3 regions of the Arthrobacter sp. B0316-1-20 genome follow, and region 1 is predicted to be linked to each of the others. Evidence: riboswitches for the same ligand, from Rfam matches in the RefSeq annotation. Region 1 holds a riboswitch; each other region holds the start of a gene.
What was found. Region 1 has a riboswitch for glycine ahead of gcvP (aminomethyl-transferring glycine dehydrogenase). Riboswitches for the same ligand answer to the same signal wherever they lie in the genome.
Positions count from the first base shown of each region.

Region 2: it holds a riboswitch for glycine, as region 1 does, so the genes downstream of both, gcvP (aminomethyl-transferring glycine dehydrogenase) here and gcvP (aminomethyl-transferring glycine dehydrogenase) in region 1, are expected to answer to the same signal.
Region 3: it holds a riboswitch for glycine, as region 1 does, so the genes downstream of both, gcvH (glycine cleavage system protein GcvH) here and gcvP (aminomethyl-transferring glycine dehydrogenase) in region 1, are expected to answer to the same signal.

Region 1 is NZ_JBNHHC010000005.1:127,156-134,918, reverse strand. It holds gene gcvP (aminomethyl-transferring glycine dehydrogenase) at 1-2,782, opposite strand, end outside; glycine riboswitch at 2,838-2,952, opposite strand; glycine riboswitch at 2,953-3,053, opposite strand; gene AC5RW2_RS10130 (mycothiol transferase) at 3,129-3,641, opposite strand; gene AC5RW2_RS10125 (MFS transporter) at 3,712-5,022, opposite strand; gene AC5RW2_RS10120 (GntR family transcriptional regulator) at 5,243-5,890, opposite strand; gene AC5RW2_RS10115 (hypothetical protein) at 6,042-6,308, shown strand; gene AC5RW2_RS10110 (glycogen debranching N-terminal domain-containing protein) at 6,377-7,763, shown strand, end outside.
Region 2 is NZ_JBNHHC010000170.1:138-3,857, forward strand. It holds partial or broken gene cycA (D-serine/D-alanine/glycine transporter) at 1-1,184, opposite strand, end outside; glycine riboswitch at 1,429-1,533, shown strand; glycine riboswitch at 1,535-1,648, shown strand; partial or broken gene gcvP (aminomethyl-transferring glycine dehydrogenase) at 1,700-3,720, shown strand, end outside.
Region 3 is NZ_JBNHHC010000014.1:4,175-11,937, forward strand. It holds gene AC5RW2_RS21895 (gamma-glutamyltransferase) at 1-1,330, opposite strand, end outside; gene AC5RW2_RS21900 (FadR/GntR family transcriptional regulator) at 1,507-2,220, shown strand; gene AC5RW2_RS21905 (L-serine ammonia-lyase) at 2,270-3,685, opposite strand; gene glyA (serine hydroxymethyltransferase) at 3,694-5,007, opposite strand; gene gcvH (glycine cleavage system protein GcvH) at 5,016-5,402, opposite strand; glycine riboswitch at 5,843-5,944, opposite strand; gene AC5RW2_RS21920 (peptidoglycan-binding protein) at 6,338-7,099, shown strand; gene AC5RW2_RS21925 (zinc metalloprotease) at 7,107-7,763, shown strand, end outside.

The sequences.
Region 1 (7,763 bases):
CCTGCAGGCCAGGCACCGGGAAGGCGGCCTGTTCGCGGGTGTAGGGACGGTCCCAGTCGGAGCTGACCACGGCGGCGGTGGTGTGCGGAGCCAGCCGCAGCGGGCTGTTCTCCAACGGGAAGTCGCCGTTGAGCACCTGGTCGATTTCGCCGCGGATGGAAATCATCGCGTCGATGAACCGCTCGATCTCTTCCAGGTCCTCGGACTCGGTGGGTTCCACCATCAGGGTGCCGGCCACCGGGAAGGACAGCGTGGGTGCGTGGAAGCCGTAGTCGATCAGGCGCTTGGCCACGTCTTCAGCGGTCACGCCCGACCGGGCGGTCAGTTCGCGCAGGTCCAGGATGCATTCGTGCGCCACCAGCCCGTCGTTGCCGGTGTAGAGCACCGGGAAGTGCTCGTCCAGCCGCTTGGCAACGTAGTTGGCCGCCAGCAGTGCGCTCTTGGTTGCTTCGGTCAGCCCTTCGGCGCCCATCATGGCCACGTAGGCCCAGGAGATCGGCAGCACGCCGGCCGAGCCGTACTCGGTGGCGGAGACCGGCACGCCCTTGCCCTCGTGTTCGGCCAGCGCGGCGTTGCCGGGCAGGAACGGCACCAGGTGCTCGGCCACGGCCACCGGTCCGACGCCGGGGCCGCCGCCGCCGTGCGGGATGCAGAAGGTCTTGTGCAGGTTCAGGTGCGAGACGTCGCCGCCGAACTTGCCCGGCTGGGCCAGCCCGACCAGCGCGTTGAGGTTGGCGCCGTCGATGTAGACCTGGCCGCCGGCCGCATGCACCGCGTCGCAGACGTCGCGCACGTCGGCGTCGTACACCCCATGCGTGGACGGGTAGGTGATCATGATGGCGGAGAGCGCGTCGGCGTGCTGGTCGATCTTGGCGCGCAGGTCGGCGTGGTCGATGGTGCCGTCCGGTGCGGTGGCGACCACCACCACCTTCATGCCGGCCAGCACGGCCGACGCCGCGTTGGTGCCGTGCGCCGAGGCGGGGATCAGGCAGACGTCGCGCTGGTCGTCACCGTTGGCCAGGTGGTAGCGGCGGATGGCGAGCAGGCCGGCGTATTCGCCCTGCGAGCCGGCGTTGGGCTGGATGGAGACACCCGCGTAGCCGGTGATCGCGGCGAGGCGTTCCTCCAGGTCGGCGATCAGTTCGCGCCAGCCGGCCGTCTGGCTGGCGGGAGCGAACGGGTGGATGGAGGCGAATTCCGGCCAGGTCATCGCTTCCATTTCCGCCGTGGCATTCAGCTTCATGGTGCAGGAGCCCAGCGGGATCATGGTCCGGTCCAGCGCCAGGTCGCGGTCGGACAGCCGGCGCAGGTAGCGCAGCATCCGGGTCTCGGAGCGGTAGCTGTGGAACACCGGGTGGTCCAGGTAGGACGAGCTGCGCAGCAGGTCTTCCGGCAGCTCGAAGCGCGGCCCGGCAGCGGACTCGGCGGTCCTGCCGGCCGCGCCCTCCACGCCGAACGCCTCCGCAACCAAGGCGAGGTGCTCCGCCGTCGTTGTTTCATCGGTGGAAATGCCCACCTGGTCGGCGTCGACGTGGCGCAGGTTCACGCCCTTGGCCTCGGCGGCCGCGACGATCTCCGCGGCCTTGCCCGGCGCCTTCACCGTGAGCGTGTCAAAGAACTGGTCGGCGGCCAGGCTGAAGCCGGCGCCGGTGAGCACCCCGGCGAGGGTGCGGGCGGCCTGGTTGGCGTGCTGCGCGATTGCCTTCAGCCCCTCGGGACCGTGGTAAACCGCGTACATGCTGGCCACCACGGCGAGCAGCGCCTGCGCGGTGCAGATGTTGGAGGTGGCCTTCTCGCGGCGGATGTGCTGCTCGCGGGTCTGCAGCGCCAGACGGTAGGCGGGGCGGCCGGCGTCGTCCTTGGACACACCCACCAGGCGGCCGGGCAGCGAGCGCTCAAGTCCCTTGCGCACCGCCATGTAGGCGGCATGCGGGCCGCCGAAGAACAGCGGGACGCCGAAACGCTGGGTATTGCCGACGGCGATGTCCGCCCCCTGCTCGCCCGGCGGCGTGATCAGGGTCAGGGCCAGCAGGTCCGCGGCCACGGTGACCATGGCGCCGCGTTCCTTGGCCTGCGCGATCACCGGAGCATGGTCGAAGACGCGGCCGGAGGCTCCCGGCTGCTGCAGCACGATGCCGGAAATATCGCCCTCGGGCAGCCCGGCGGAAAGGTCGGCCACCTCAACCTCGAAGTCCAGAGCCTTGGCCCGGCCCTTGACGACGGCGATGGTCTGCGGCAGCAGGTCCGCGTCCAGCACGGTCTTGCCGGCGGCCTTGGCCTTGTTGGAGCGGCGCATCAGCAGCACGGCTTCGGCCACCGCGGTGGCTTCGTCCAGCAGCGAGGCGTTGGCGATCGGCAGCGCGGTCAGGTCCTGCACCATGGTCTGGAAGTTCAGCAGCGCCTCCAGCCGGCCCTGCGAGATTTCCGGCTGGTACGGGGTGTAGGCGGTGTACCAGGCCGGGTCCTCCACCACATTGCGGCGGATCACTGGCGGAGTGATGGTGTCGAAGTAGCCTTGGCCGATCATCTGCACGGCCATCACGTTCTTGGCAGCCAGGGCCCGCAGGTCGCCCAGAACCTGAGCTTCGCTGCGCGCCTCGGGCAGGGCAAGCGGCTCCTGCTGGCGGATGTCTGCGGGCACCGCAGCATCCACGAGATCGTCGACACTTGCATAGCCCAACTGCTTAAGCATGGCTTCCGCGTCGTTCCGGCGCGGGCCAATGTGGCGGTCTGCGAAGGAAGTGCTGCCGGGCCGGGTGGCGAGGTTGGCTTTAGCCGTCATTGAGGAACTCCAGTTAATCTCCGCCATGGGGTGGCCATGCCGGTAGTGAAGGGTTCCTCCCCGCTCTGTGGCTGAACCTGAGAGATTCCGCAGGACGGCACGGGGGCCGGTTCCTGCTTGCACCGTCGGTGAGCCGGTCCACGAACGGTCCGGCTGCTTTCCAGAGTTGCCTCTCCGCGGCGGTACAGGGGCCTGAGAGATTCCTGGGGAGGTATTGCTCCTACGGCGCCTGCTGACCTAGTGCTCAGCAGGACTCTCCCGCCGCATGTCGAAGGCTGTATGCAGTTGTTTCTAACTCCTTGAATGGTAGTCCAGCCGCCCCCGGGCAACAAGGTGGTGACGGCTCCTAGACTTCCCCGCGGGCGAGCATGCCCTTCACATACGCGGCTTGGCCGATGTGTTCCATGCAGTCGTCCATCACGCTCACCAGCCGGACGCCCAGCTTCACGTGCGGATCCCACCGGGTGTCGACAATCCGGTCCAGATCGTCCTCGGTGAGTCCGGCCAGGTAGGCCAGCGTGCCGGCATGCACGTCGTCGTAATAGTCGCGGAGCAAGTCGGCCGATTCCACCCGGACCGCCGCCACTTGTTCGGGCGTGTGGCCGAAACCATGGTCCTTCTCGGCCAGCGGCAGGTCGAAGCGCTCAGACCAGCCGGCAAGCCAGTACTGCTGGGTGCCGGCGACATCGGCTATGTGGTCGTCCTGGATGCGGGTCAGGTGCCAGACCAGCCAGCCGATCGAGTTGCTGTCGCCGCCCGGTTGGGCAGCCAGCTGGTCGGCGTCCAGGCCTTCCAGCACATGGTGGACGCGTTCCTGGATCCGCCCGTAGGCATCGGCCAGCAGGTCATTGAACTTCATGGCGCCTCCTCGTAGCGGACTCTGCCGTCAGCCTACCGGCGCCCGGCTGGCCGCGGAACGGGCCGCCGCTTCAGTTCCGGACCGAGTCCTCCAGATACCGGGGGCGTCCCACAATGACCAGGCCGACCGCCAGGAGAAGCAGGGCGGCGCCCAACAAACCGAAGGAAGCACCCCAGCCGCCGCTGACGTCGCGCAGCAGCCCGAAGGCCAGCGGACCGGCGCAGGCGACGGTGTAGCCGATCCCTTGCGCGAACCCGGACAGCGCTCCGGCGCCGGCGGTGGTTCGGGTCCGGAGGTTGACCAACAGCAGGGCCAGGGCGAAGGTGCCCTGCCCCAAGCCGGCCAAGGTGATCCAGAGCCAGGTACCGAACGACGGCGAGAGCAGCAGGCCGGCGTACCCGGCCGCGTAGAAGCCGATGAAGAGCAGGCCCAGGCCCAGCGGATTGCGCAACCGCGCCGCGATCAGCGGCACCAGCAGGCTGGTCGGCAGGGCCAGGATGGCGTAGTAGGCCAGCATGGTGCCGGCCATCGGCGGCAACATCCCGCTGTCCACCAGCAACGGCGGCAGCCAGGTGAACATGGCAAAGGTATTGGACGAGGTCCCGGCGAAAACCAGGGCCAAACCCCAGGCGAGCGGCGATCGCCAGACGCGCACCGCCGTCGTGCTGGTGGTGGTGGCTGCGGCACCGGGCGCGGGACCGGCTGGACCCGCGCCGCCAACACCCGCCGGGGCCGCCGCGGCATGGCCCATCGGCGGCCGTGCGCCGTCGCGGTGCGCTTGCTGAAGCGGGTCCAAACCGCCGGGGCGGTAGGGCTGCAGCACCAGGCGGGAGATTTTGCGCCGGGAATGCTCCGTCCACGCAGTCACCAACCACGGCACAAGGGCCGCCACGCTCACGGCTGCCCAGACCCCGATCGAGAAACGCCAGCCGGCGGCCTGCTCAAGCGGCACGGCCAGCAGCGGGCTGAACGCTGTGCTGACCGCCAGCAGCGTCACGTAGAGCGCCGTGACCAGGCCGATCCGATCGGGGAAATAACGCTTCACCAGCGGCGGCAGCAGGATGTTGCCGACGCCGTAGCCGGCCATGGTCAGGCCGGACAGGACCAGGAACGACGGCACGTCCGAGGCCATCGCCCGGCCGAGTTGGCCGACCGCGGCCATGAGGATTGCCACCAACAGCAGGGCTTCCAACCCGAGTCGCCGCAGCAGTACCGGCACGGCGAACCCAGCGGCGGCGAAGGCCGCGGTGGGCAGCATGCCCAACACTCCGGTGGAGGCGGTACCGAACGGCAGATCCGCGGCCATGTCTGCCAGCACCGGCGAGACGCCGGAGACGGCCAGCCGGAGGCTCAGCGCGAGCAAGAGAATGCCGGCGAGCACGGTCAAGCGGCCTGCAAACGGACCGGGCTTCCGGGGTACCGGACTGGGGTTGGAGCGGGAGCGGTCCTCGGAACGCGGTTGGGTATCGGCAGTCTGTTGTGCGGTCGAGGTCAAGCTTGGTCCATGGGGTCGAACGGCCGGGCGGGGACGGCCGGATCAATCCGGCCGGGTTTCACCTTATCCCCTCACCGGGCCGCCTCCCGGCAGACCCGCAGGCCGGCTACGAACTCTCCGGCGCCAGTTCTTCGGCGAGGATCCAGAACGTCCGGCGGAGCCTTTCCACGGCAGCCTCGGACTGGCCGCGCTGCAAGTACTGCACTGTCTCGTCCCAGCCGTCGGTCCAGATGGGATAGGCGATCGCATGTTGGAAAAGGTGCAGCCGGGCCAGGGAACGGCCGAGCACATGGGTGTTCACTTCCCGCAGTTCCTGATGGTCGCCTGCTTGAAGGATGATGTCCACCAGGCCGCCGATGGCACGGTGCGACGCCAGCATGTCTTCGTGCTGCAGGGCGGTCCGCAGATCATCCGCCAAGGTGGCCATTCTGCTGGTGTCCTCGGGCGACAACCTCGGGGCCGCTCGTTCGAACAGCGCCACCAGCACCACGCCCATCACGTCCAGGAGCTGGACAGCCTGGTGTGGGCCGAGGGTGACGATGCGGTGTTCATGCCCGGTCGCTTCAATCAGGCCTTCTTCGGCGAGGGCTGCGACGGCGTCGTGCATCAGGGCGTTTTCGGTGCCAAACCGGCTGGCGAGTCCGGACACGCTCACCGGGGTGCCAGGTGCCAGTCCGCCGGACAGGATCTCGTCCCGTACCCTCTGGACGGCCTTGTCCATTTCTTCCGCCCGATCGGCCGTGCTGCCCACCATGAAGACCTCCTGCCGCGTGGGGTATGACTGGCGTCACATATAAGTAATGTACGGGAAAAGGTGGATCGGGGTCAGGCCGCTGGCTACTCTGGTGAGACCTGCGGCACAGCGTCGTGCGGCAGGTTCTAATCGTGCAGTCAGGAGGTGCCGGATGAACGCCATGTATGGTGCCCGGATGAACGCCACCTATACGGCCTCTGCCGCCGCCAACAGCAAGAATCCCCATGACTGGGGCCGGGCCATGGCAGCCGCGCTGAGCGACCTGGTTCAGCAGCGTGAAAGCGACGCAGCAGCGCCCGAGGAGCTGTACGGCGAAGATCTGTGCTTGGTCATTGAGGAGACAGAGAACGGCGTGGAGATCCATCTCTCCTGGTCGCCGGGCGGGCAGGACGGTGGGTCCGGAGGTACCGGCCGCTAAAGCGTTGCGGCCAACCGGCTGCGGGAAAAAGACTGTTCCGCGACAACCGATACTGCCAAGATGAGTCCATGGTCTACCGCCAGCCGAACGTGCATGACCTGACCGGAGTGTTTGCGGCTCCGCTCCAAGCATGGAGCGAACCGCACGGACAGATCCGGGGGCATGGGGCGCAGGGCGTGTACTTCGGGGACGACCGGGTCTTGGCCCGCTGCCTGCTCACGGTCAACGGCCAGGAGCCGGACTGGATCTCCACCCAGTCACGGTCAGCCGGCCGGGCGGACTTCCTCTCCTTCATCCGGACGGCAGCGGAGGGAACAGACCCGCTGGTGACCCTGAACCGCTCTCGTGCGGTGGAAGGCGGCCGGCTGGCCGAAGCGTTGACCTTCACCTCCGGGCTCACCGATGAGCTGAAACTCCATGTCCGGGTTGATCTGGTGGCGGATGCCATCCCCTTGGAACAGGTGCGTGCCGGGGCGGCAGGCGAGGCCGGTTCGGTGGCGCCCGGCGAGGCCCAGTGGAGCTGGCGTGAGGGTACGCGCGCGGTGCTGACGGCCGAGGGCGCGGAGGCAGGCTTCGACGGCAGCTTGGTCCGGCTGGAATGGACGGCACTGCTCAAGCCGGGCACCGTCGTCGTCCTCGTTTGGAGTATTGATTACGACGACGCCGGGGCTCCCCTGACTGCCGCCTCCGCACCGGTGCTGCGCACGCCGTCCGTCGCGGGAGACTCCCGGCTGCAGCGGCTGATGAACCGTTCACTGACCGATCTCAACAGCCTGCGCATGGCCGCGCGGGATACCCCGGCCGACGTCTTCCTGGCCGCGGGCGCCCCGTGGTTCCTGACGTTGTACGGCAGGGAGTCGTTGGTGGCCGCCCGGCTGCTGCTGCCGGTCGATTCCACCATCGCGGAGGGGACGCTGCGTGTGGTGGCCCGGTGGCAGGGCACAGCGGAGCGGGAAGATACCGGCGAACAGCCTGGCCTGATGGTGCAGGAAGTGCGGCAGCGCCGGCTGTCGATGGCCGTGGATGCAGTGGTCCGGGAGCTTCCCCCGGTGATCTACGGTTCACCAGATGCCACGCTGCTCTGGATCGTGCTGTTGCACGACGCCTGGCAGTCCGGCATGCCCGAGGACGCCGTCCGCGACCTGCTGCCCCAGCTGGACGCTGCGCTGGATTGGCTGCGCGATGACGCCGATCCCGACGGCGACGGCTTCGTGAAGATGCCGGTCCCGCCCCTGCAAGGGCCCGCCCACCAGGGCATCGGGGACACCCGCGGCGCCTACCGCTATCTGGACGGCAGCACGGCCACCGGAACCGTTGCACCGGCGGACCTGCAGGCCTATGCCTACGAGGCGGCCCGCGCGGCTTCGGTGCTGCTGGACTACTTCGGCGCAGCCAACGCCGGTGACGAGTGGCGGGACTACGCGTCGCGGCTGGCGGCCAACTTCCGCGATCGGT
Region 2 (3,720 bases), on a different contig from region 1:
GAGATGGTGGTGACCAGCGTGAAGGCCGCGATGATCGATTCGCCGGCATACAGCAGCACGACGCCGGCCAGCAGGAAGGTGCAGGAGAAGACCAGCGCGTTGCGCGGCACCCGGCGCGGGGACAGGCGGCCGAAGGTCTTGGGGGCGTCGCCTTCATGCGCCAGGCCGAATACCATGCGCGAGGTGGAATATATCCCCGAATTCGCGCTGGATGCCGCGGAAGTGAGGACCACGAAGTTGATCACGCCGGCGGCGATGGCCAGCCCTGCGAGGGCGAACATGCCCACGAAGGGGCTGCGGTCCGCCGAGAATTCCCGCCACGGCGTCACAGAAACAATCACCGTCAGCGCGACCACGTAGAACAGCATCACACGGATCGGAATGGAATTGATGGCCTTGGGAAGGTTCTTTTCCGGATCCTTGGCCTCCGCCGCGGTAGTGCCCACCAGTTCGATGCCCACGAAGGCGAATACGGCGATCTGGAATCCGGCGATAAAGCCCATCGGGCCGGTCGGGAACATGCCGCCGTCGTTCCAGAGGTTAGCGAAGGTGGCCTCGGAGCCGTTCGGGGCGGTGAAGCCGGTGATGATGAATACCAGGCCGACCACGATGAGGCCAACGATGGCGATGATCTTGATCAGGGCGAACCAGAATTCGGTTTCACCGAAGGCCTTGACCGTGGGCAGGTTGAGCCCCAGCAGCAGCAGGATGGCGGCCAGCGCGGGGATCCAGAGCTGGAGGTCCGGCCACCAGAAGGCCACATAGCCGGCGATGGCGATCACGTCCGCGATGCCGGTGACAATCCAGCAGAACCAGTAGGTCCAGCCGGTGAAGAACCCGGCCCAGGGCCCCAGCAGGTCCGCGGCGAAGTCGCTGAAGGACTTGTAATTCAGGTTGGACAGCAGGATTTCGCCCATGGCCCGCATGACGAAGAAGAGCATGAAGCCGATGATCATGTAGACGAAGATGACCGACGGACCGGCCAGTGAAATCGTCTTGCCCGAACCCATGAACAGGCCGGTGCCGATGGCGCCGCCGATCGCGATCAGCTGGATGTGGCGGTTGGCGAGCTGGCGTTCGAGGTGGGGCTCGCCCTGGTGCTGCTCGTTGAAAGTGACCAAGTGGGAGTGGCCCTCCCCGGGAACCGCGGCTTCGGCGTCGGGCGGAATGGGGCGGTTGGACATCGGACTTCTTTCTGTCATCGGATCGATGGGCGCGCGGTGGTGCTAATCGTAAGGACCGGGCATGTCGTCCTTGTTCCGCCTCAGCGCACCTGAAATTCAGTGTGAGTCGGCTCACGAGCGAAAGTCAATTTGGTTGACGTTGCGGACGGTATGGGCGAAGCAGGGGGCGCCATGTAGAATCTTGCTCAAGGATAGGCTCCGGCGTATAGTTGTGAGTCGCATCACCCATAATTGAACATGCCTCTGAACCGCGGCGGGAGAGTCCTGCTGATGCTCAATCCGATCAGCAGGCGCCGTAGGAGCAAATCCTCCCCAGGAATCTCTCAGGCCCCTGTACCGCTGCGGCAAGGCAACTCTGGAAAGCAGTCAGGCGGCCAGCTCGCCGGACTCACCGACGGTGCAAGCGCCGAACCTGTGGAAACAGGTGGCGCGGAATCTCTCAGGTCCAATACAGAGCGGGGAGGAACTCGATCCGATTGGCGTCCCTGGACGCCGGAATACCCTGGAGTTCCCCCATGACGGTTCAATCAACAGAAACAGCCTTCGTCGACCGCCACATCGGCGCCCGCAGCAATGACGCGGAGACGATGCTCAAGCAGCTGGGCTACGCCAGCGTGGACCAGCTTGTCGACACCGCCGTTCCGGCGGACATCCGCCAGAGCGCGCCGCTGAACCTGCCGCCCGCCCGCAGCGAAATGGAAGTCCTTGCGGACCTGCGTGCGCTCGCTGCGAAGAACACCGTGGCCGTCCAGATGATTGGCCAGGGCTACTACGACACCGTGACCCCGCCGGTCATCCTGCGCAATGTCCTGGAGTCTCCGGCCTGGTACACCGCCTACACCCCCTACCAGCCCGAAATCTCGCAGGGCCGGCTCGAGGCCCTGCTCAACTTCCAGACCATGGTCGAGGACCTGACGGCACTGCCGATCGCCAACGCCTCCATGCTGGATGAAGCCACCGCCGTGGCCGAGGCCGTGCTGCTGATGCGCCGCGTCAACAAGGCGCACCAGGACGGCAAAGTCGTCCTGGACCAGGACGTGCTGCCGCAGACCATTGCAGTCGTTAAGGGCCGGGCCAAGGCACTGGACTTCGAGGTTGAGGTTGTGGACCTGTCCGCCGGACTGCCCGAAGGGGACATCGTCGGCATCGTGCTGCAGCAGCCGGGTGCCTCCGGCAACGTCGGCAGCCACGCTGCGGTGATCAAGGCCGCGAAGGCCCGCGGTGCCATGGTGACGGTCGCTGCCGACCTGCTGGCCCTCACTCTCATCACCCCGCCCGGCGACCAGGGCGCCGATATCGCCGTCGGCAACTCCCAGCGCTTCGGCGTGCCGCTGTTCTACGGTGGCCCGCACGCTGCCTACATGGCCGTGCGCACGGGCCTGGAGCGCTCGCTGCCGGGCCGGCTGGTCGGCGTCTCCAAGGACTCCGCCGGTACTGCCGCCTACCGTCTGGCCCTGCAGACACGCGAACAGCACATCCGCCGCGAAAAGGCCACGTCCAACATCTGCACGGCCCAGGCCCTGCTGGCGATCGTTTCCAGCATGTACGCCGTCTACCACGGCCCGGAGGGCCTGAAGGCCATCGCGCAGCGGACCAGCGGCCACGCCCGCACCCTGGCCTCCGTCCTCACGGGCGCCGGCTTGGAGCTCGCCTCGGAGCACTTCTTCGACACCCTCACCGTCCGCGTCCCGGGCCGTGCGGGCGAGGTCATCAAGGCCGCCGAGGCCAAGGGCATCAACCTGCGCAGCATCGACGCGGACCAGGTGGGCATCTCCTGCGACGAAACCACGACGGCGGCACACCTGGCCGCGGTTGCCGGAGCCTTCGGTGTCGACGACGCTGAGGCCAAGGTCCGGGCGGCCGCCTCGGCGACCCCCGGTTTCGAGCTGAAGTCTGACGTCGAACGCACCTCCGCGTACCTGACCCACCCTGTCTTCCACATGCACCGGTCCGAGACGCAGATGCTCCGCTACCTGCGCCGCCTGTCCGACCGCGACCTGGCGCTGGACCGGACCATGATTCCGCTGGGCTCCTGCACCATGAAGCTGAACGCGACGGCGGAGATGGAATCCATCAGCTGGCCGGAGTTCGCCTCCATCCACCCCTTCGCTCCGGATCACCAGACCGTGGGCTGGCGGGAACTGATCGCCGACCTGGAGGCCCGGCTGTCCGAGATCACCGGCTACGCCGGCGTCTCCATCCAGCCGAACGCCGGATCGCAAGGCGAGTACGCCGGCCTGCTGGCCATCCGCCGTTACCACCTGGCCAACGGCGATGACCAGCGCGATGTCTGCCTGATCCCTGCTTCCGCACACGGCACCAACGCCGCGTCCGCGGTGCTGGCGGGCCTGAAGGTCGTCGTCGTGGCCACCGCGCACGACGGCACGATCGACCACGCCGACCTGAAGGCAAAGATCGAGAAGCATGCCGACCAGCTGGCCGGCATCATGATCACCTACCCGTCCACTCACGGCGTGTACGACGCCGACGTCCGCGAGGTCTGCGATGCGGTCCACGCCGCCGGCGGCCAGGTGTA
Region 3 (7,763 bases), on a different contig from region 1:
CATCGGCACCCTGGTCGTCCTGCACGATCATCCAGCGCGGGCCCAGCAGCGCAGACGCCGGCGATTCGCCCGCCCACTGCCTCAGCAATACCTGGGCGTGGATCTGCGGCTGGGCCTTGCCGCCCATGGTCGACTGAATGTAGCGGATGCGTTGCTGCTCATCGGTCACCATGACCGGCATCAGCGTGTGCGGCGGCATGGCTCCGCCCCGGAAGGCGTTCGGCTGCGAGTCGTTCAGCGAGAACATTGAGCCCCGGCACTGCAGGATAACGCCGGTAGCCGGATCCATCAGGTACGAGCCGAAGGACGAGTACAGGCTCTGAATCCAGGACACGCTCAGTCCCGTGCTGTCGACGCACGAAATTCCGATCGTGTCTCCGTCGGCCCGGGCCGAGGCCAGTGCGGGGGTTTCGGATGAGGGCAGGTCCTCCAGGCCGTAATCGCGGTAGAAGTACGGTTCGGAGTCTTCACTGAGGATGTTGTCCCGGAGGTGGTTGCAGATCCGGGCATTGACCTGCATGGCCTCGACGACATCCGGCGATGTCACCGCATGGCCCGTGGTCGCAGACAGGTTCTCCAGCAGCCGGATCAGCGCGAAGCCCTGGGTGGGCGGCGGGCTGGTGTACACGGTGTGGCTTTCGCCGCGATGGGACAGCGGCGCGGCCGTGACCGGAACGACCGATGCGAAGTCGTCGGCACTGAATTCGGCGCGGTGGCCTTGCATGAACGAGAGCAGTGACTCGCCCGTCGTGCCCCGGTAGAACTCCTGAAACCCAGCCGAACCCATGCGGCGCAGCGTTTCCGCCAGCGCCGGGTTCGACACGCGCTTGCCCGGCTCAAACGAGGAACCAAACAACGAGGAGACCAGTTCGGCACTTATTCCTCCGGCAGCTGCTGCTTTGACCGCTGCCATCGTCACCGACCGGGACAGCTGATAGCCGCCGGCGAGTTCCGCCGCCCTTTCGAGCAGGGTCGAGGGATCCAGCCGCCCGTACCGCTCGTGCAGGTGCTGCCAGCCCGCGGGGGCTCCGGGAACCGTGAGGGTCGCCGGTCCCCGGGCCGGCATCTTCTCGCCAAACCGATCCCTCATGTCCGCCAGGCGGCCGGCACCGGGGGCTCGGCCTACGGCAAGCACGCACTCGGGCTCTGCATCGGGTTCCTTCACCAGCGCGACCAAATCGCCACCGATGGAACAGTTGTGCGGGTAGACGACGGACAGGACGGCGGCAGCGGCGATGGCGGCGTCGACCGCGCTTCCGCCTTCCTGGAGAACGGCCCACCCGGCCTCCGTGGCCAGATGGTGCGGCGTCGAGATTGCTGCTTGATTCATTGCGGGGGCTTCCTCTGCTAGTTCACAGAACCGGTAGGGTGGTTGGACCACTTTGGGTAGCATAGTGAGGTGAGTCACTAATCCACAAGGTGTGACGCCGGGAAATACACTTTTAATTGCCGGAACTTTGCGGTCAGGGGGACACCCGCTCACCGGTACCCATCGAGAGGACGAATATGCGCAGCCTGAGGCAGGAGCCCTTATTGGTATTCAGCGATCGCGTAGACGTTCTTGCCGAGGCAATTCGCACCCGGATTGAGGACGGCACCCTGAGCCCCGGAGCTAAACTCCCGAGCGAACGGGAAATTGCCGAGAATTACCGCTTGTCCAGGAATACCGTGCGGGAAGCCCTGCGCGAGCTCGAGGCTGTCGGCCTGCTGTATCGCCGCCCCGGCAGCGGAACCTACGTAGCCGACGAACCGCTCTTGGCCTTCGGCTCCTCGTCGCTGACCGGTAGCAGCGGTGCCGGTGACCCGATGAATCACGTCATGGATCTCCGCCTTGTCATCGAGCCGGGGATCGCCAAGCGGGCGGCCATCAGGGCGCGTGGCCAGGTGTCCAAATTGCGGTCGATCCTCGATGCGGCCACCAAAGAGGCGGCCCGCTCCCAGCCCTCAAACGCGGAATTAAGAAAACTCGATCTGGATTTCCACGCGGAACTGGCCCGGCTCTCCCTGAACCCGCTGCTGACCGAATTGCTGGCGATGTCCAACGACCTGATGGCCCCCTCGCGTGCCGACGAATTCCTGACGCTGGAACGCGTTAGGAGCTCTGTGATGTGGCACGGCCGCATTTTTGAGGCTGTTTTGGCGCGTGACGGAGACGGGGCCTTCGATGCCATGGAGGAGCACCTGATCGACATCAAGGGCCACACCGAAAAGGGACAGTGAATACGGGGCAATACAGCCGCCCGCGGGGCTTCGCCGGACCGGGGCGCGGCTAGCACTCGACGACGTTGACGGCCAGGCCTCCCATCGCGGTTTCCTTGTACTTGGAGCTCATGTCCTTGCCGGTTTCGCGCATCGTGATGATGACTTCGTCCAGCGAGACGCGGTGCGTGCCGTCTCCCCAGAGCGCCATCTTGGCCGCGTTCACGGCTTTGGCGGCGCCGATGGCGTTGCGCTCGATGCAGGGGATCTGCACCAGGCCGCCGATCGGGTCGCAGGTCAGCCCCAGGTTGTGCTCCATGGCGATCTCGGCGGCGTTTTCCACCTGCGCGGGACTGCCGCCCATCACCTCGGCCAGTCCCGCTGCGGCCATGGAGGACGCGGAGCCCACCTCGCCCTGGCAGCCGACCTCGGCGCCGGAGATGGAGGCCTGCTCCTTGTAGAGGACCCCGACGGCGGCGGCAGCCAGCAGGAACTTCACGATGACGTCTTCCTTGTCCGCCTGCGTCGCCTTGTCCATGCCCGGCGCGTAGTGCGTGGCGTAGAACATGACCGCGGGGATGATGCCGGCCGCCCCGTTGGTCGGTGCGGTGACGACGCGGCCGCCCGAGGCGTTCTCCTCGTTCACGGCCAGGGCCACCAGGTTGACCCATTCCTGCCAGTACTTGGGGTCCCGGTCCTTGTCTTCCTTGCGCAGCCGCTCATGCCAGGCCGGGGCCCGGCGTCGGACGTTCAGCCCGCCGGGCAGGACACCTTCGCGCTTGATGGCGGAGTCCTTGCATTCCTCCATCACCTGCCAGATGTGGATCAGGCCGGCACGGATCTCCGCCTCGGAGCGCGAGGCCTTCTCGTTGAGCATCATGATGTCGCTGATGCCCAGGCCGGTGTTGCGGCAGTGTTCGAGCAGTACCGCCGCCGTCCGGAAGGGGTAGGGGAGCGTCGCCTGGGCGGCATCCGGCTCCCGGGCCGCCGCTTCTTCCTCGCCGTCGCGGACCACGAAGCCGCCGCCCACGGAAAAGAACGTCGCCTCGTGAAGGACCGCGCCGGCGTCGTCGGTCACCTGGAATTTCATCCCGTTGGTGTGCCGGGGCAGCACGGTGAGCGGATGCTGCACCATGTCCTCGACCCGGTAGGCCAGGACCCGCCCGGCCGAGCCTTCGACCCGCGCGCACAACTGCAACTCGCCGGTCGAGGCCATCTCCGCCAGGCGGGATTCGACGTCGTCGGGCAGGATCTGCTCGGGCTGGAAACCTTCCAGCCCGAGCATCACCGCCGTGAACGTGCCGTGGCCGCGGCCGGTGGCCGCGAGGGATCCGTACAGGTCCACCCGCAGTCCGGCGACCCGGTCCAGCACACCCGTTGACATCAGTTCCCCGGCAAAGACCGCGGCCGCCCGCATCGGACCGACGGTGTGCGAACTGGACGGACCGATGCCCACGGTAAAGAGGTCGAAGACGCCGACGGCCATGATGCTCCTCAGCGCCCTTCGGTGGGCGTGGAAACCGGTGCCAGGTCCGGGTAGAGCGGATGCGCCTGGGCCAGCGCCTCCACCCGGTCCTTCAGGCCGGACAGGGCATTGGCCGGCCCGGCGATGAGGGCCTCGGCAATGATGTCCGCGACCTCGCGGAACGCCTCGTCGCCGAAGCCGCGGGTGGCCAGCGCCGGCGTGCCGATGCGCAGGCCGGAGGTGACCATGGGCGGCCGCGGGTCGAACGGCACCGCGTTGCGGTTCACCGTGATGTCGATGGCGGCCAGAAGGTCCTCGCCCTGCTGGCCGTCCAGCTCCGAATTGCGCAGGTCAACCAGGACCAGGTGCACGTCCGTGCCGCCGGTCAGCACCGTGATGCCCTTCTCCGCAACGTCCTGCTGCGACAGCCGCTCGGCCAGGATCCGTGCGCCCGCCAGCGTACGCTGCTGGCGGTCGGCGAATTCCTCGGAGGCGGCAACCTTGAACGCCACGGCCTTGCCCGCGATGACATGTTCGAGCGGCCCGCCCTGCTGGCCGGGGAACACCGCGGAATTGATCTTCTTGGCGATGTCCGCCTCGTTGGTCAGGATGATGCCGCCGCGCGGACCCGCCAGCGTCTTGTGCGTGGTGGACGTGACCACGTGGGCGTGCGGCACCGGGCTGGCGTGCAGGCCGGCGGCCACCAGGCCGGCGATGTGTGCCATGTCCACCATCAGGTACGCCCCGACGTCGTCGGCGATCCGGCGGAATTCCGCGAAGTCGAGCTCGCGCGGGTAGGCGGACCAGCCGGCGATGATCAGCTGCGGCTGGTGCTCGTGCGCCAGCCGCTCCACCTCGGCCATGTCGACCCGGTGGTCCTCCTCGGAGACGCCATAGGCGGCCACGTTGTAGAGCCTGCCGGAGAAGTTGATCTTCATGCCGTGGGTCAGGTGTCCGCCGTGGGCCAGGTTCAGTCCCAGGATGGTGTCGCCGGGCTTGATCAGGGCGTGCATTACCGAGGCGTTGGCCTGCGCGCCGGAGTGCGGCTGGACGTTGGCGAAGCCGGCGCCGAACAGATCCTTGACCCGGTCGATGGCCAGCTGCTCGATCACGTCGACGTGCTCGCAGCCGCCGTAGTACCGGCGCCCCGGGTAACCCTCGGCGTATTTGTTGGTTAGCACCGAGCCCTGGGCCTGCATGACGGCGACGGGGGTGTGGTTCTCGGAGGCGATCATTTCCAGCCCGGACTGTTGGCGGCGCAGCTCGTTGTCGATCTGGGCGGCAATTTCCGGATCGAGGACACCCAGGTCCGCGTTCAGGCTGGTGCTGGCGACCGCCGTCATTGCCGCGCTCACGCTACTTCACCACCGTTGGCGGAGGCGTACTCCTCGGCGGAAAGCAGCGGGCCCTCCTCCGACACCTGGACGGTGAACAGCCAGCCGGCACCGTAGGGGTCATCGTTGATCACGGCGGGGTCGGCCACGGCGTCGCCGTTGACTTCGATGACCTCACCGGTCACCGGGGAGTAGAGGTCCGAAACGGATTTGGTGGACTCGATTTCACCGCAGGTCTCGCCGGCCGTCACGACGGTACCGACCTCGGGGAGATCCACGTACACGATGTCGCCCAGCGCCTCGGTTGCCACGGCAGAAACGCCGATCCTGGACGGGCCGGAACCGTCGGCGGCCACCCACTCGTGCTCCGCGGAGTATCGTAGTTCGGCGTTGACTTTGCTCACTGTGATGCCTTTCTTAAACACGCTTTTTGTTGAGGAGATGAGAGGAGGTCGCCTCGGCCCCTGTAGTGCACCCGTTTTGTTCGCCTTGACGCTTCGGGGCGGAAGCACGTGCGGACGGCGATCATGGCTTCGCTGAAGCGGTCGCTGGTCGCCAGATCCCCGGACTCCTTGGCTCGAGGATCAGGGCGCGGGCACCGGGAACGACGGGGCGGGAATTAAGGTGGGGCCAGGGCCGGCAACCAAGTCTTTGAGCGATGGCTGCGGAGGACGCGCCGCTGCAGGTCAGAAGTCATGAGGAACTCCAAGATTGGGCCGGCCCGAGGGCTCGGCTGGGATTGGGTTCCTCCCCGCTCTGTATTTGACCTGAGAGATTCCGCGGAGTGTGTTCCGCTTGCACCGTCGGTGAGCCAGGCTGCTGCCTGGCTGCTTTCCAGAGTTGCCTAGCCGCGGCGGTACATGGGCCTGAGAGATTCCTGGGGAGGATTTGCTCCTACGGCGCCTGCCCGGATGGTGTGCGGAGAGGACTCTCCCGCCACGGTTCGAAAGGCATTCAGTTGTGGGTGATTCGCCTCACACCCTACACACAGTGCCGGTAAGAGCCCAAATTCACGCCGCCAAACATCGGGCCCCGTTGCCGCTCCAGGGTTGCGCCGGCCGCCAATTCAAGGTCGCGTCCCGCCGGCCGCCGCTCTCCGAAGGTCCAGCCGGCAGTCACTCGCCGTCCCCGCACATCCAGGGCCGCGTCCGCCTCTGCGCGTGCGGCCGAACGTCGGCGCCTACACAATGAATGGATTCATCAGTATGCTTTGCGTTGATGTCGTCGAGAGGAAGGCTGATGACCGAGGCGCCGGTACCGCCGGGCCGTTGACAAGAATCGACAGGTTTCGACAACGGGTTGGAACGAATGGCGCTTTGCGCCGGAGACGGAGATTTTGATGAGCAACGACATGGGACGCACGCCGCTATCGCCGGAGGAACTCGAATCCCAGTCCGGGACCGCGCTGCCGGACAAGGAAGTCGCGTCCATCCTGGATCTGAATGCCGATCTCGACCTGGCCATCGATGCGGCCGCGCCGATCGACCTGGCCGTCGCGGCGAACGCCAACGTGGCGGCCCCCATCGATGCCGCCGCCTCGGCCAACCTCCTCTCGTCCGGCTCCACGGCGCAGGCCCTGTCCGACCAGGGGGTCATCATCAATCAGGGCATCACCGCCGACGCGACCGCCGAGTCGACCCAGGACAGCACCATCGACCAGGGCAATGACACCCTGGAGGACACCGGGGCAACGGCCGGTTCCGCTGCCGGGACGGGCGCCGCCGTCGGCGATTCCGGCCTTGCCCAGGGCGCCACCGGGCAGGAGGAAACTGCTCCGGCGCTGCTGCCGGACGGGACCCTGCCGGACGGCACCCTGCCCGACACCGGATCCGTCACGGAAGGCCTCGGGTCGACCCTCGACGGGAACCTGCTCAACGTCAACGTCGATCTGGCCGCGGACGCCGATATCGCCGCCCCGATCAACGGCGCCGTGGCCGCCAACGCCAACGTTGCCGCGCCGATCGACGCCGCGGTGGCGGCGAATATCGGCTCGATCGACAGCAACGCCGTCGCGGTGGCGCAGCAGGACGCCATCATCAACCAGCAGATTGACGGCAGCGCCCAGGCCAGCGCCGGCCAGCAGTCCGACCTCGAACAATAGTCCCTGAATGAGCATCAGTCCGAGCCGGCCGCCGGCCACGAGTGACCCGCTGCCCGGCGGCCGGTCGGCTGCCCCTTTGATTGACGTCCCGGCGCTGGCCGACGGCGTGCAGCTCCTCGGACCTGCACGGGGATCCGGCTACCGGGAGCCGCCCGCGCTGGTCCGGCGCGCGGACGGCCAGACGCTCCAGCTCACCCCGCTCCTGTATGCCATTCTGGAGGGCGTCGACGGCTCCCGGAGCCTCGACCAGATTGCCGAGCACGCCGGTGAGAAGTCCGGCAGGCTAATCACTGCCGGAAACGTGCAGACCCTGATCGACAAACAGCTGCTGCCGCTGGGCCTGCTGCGGCTCGCCGACGGCTCGCAGCCCGACGTCAAAAAGGCGAGCCCGCTGCTGGGCATGCGCTTCCGCTACACGGTCACCGACCCCGCGCTGACCCGGAAGCTGACGGCTCCGTTCGCCGTCCTGTTCCATCCGCTGATCGCCCTGCCCGTGACCCTGGCCTTCCTGGCGGCGTGCTGGTGGGTGCTCATGGTCAAGGGCCTCGGTTCGGCAACGCACCAGGCCTTCGCCAATCCCGGCCTGCTGCTCCTGGTGTTCGCCATCACCATCCTCTCGGCCGGCTTCCACGAGTTCGGCCATGCCGCCGGGGCGCGCCGCGGC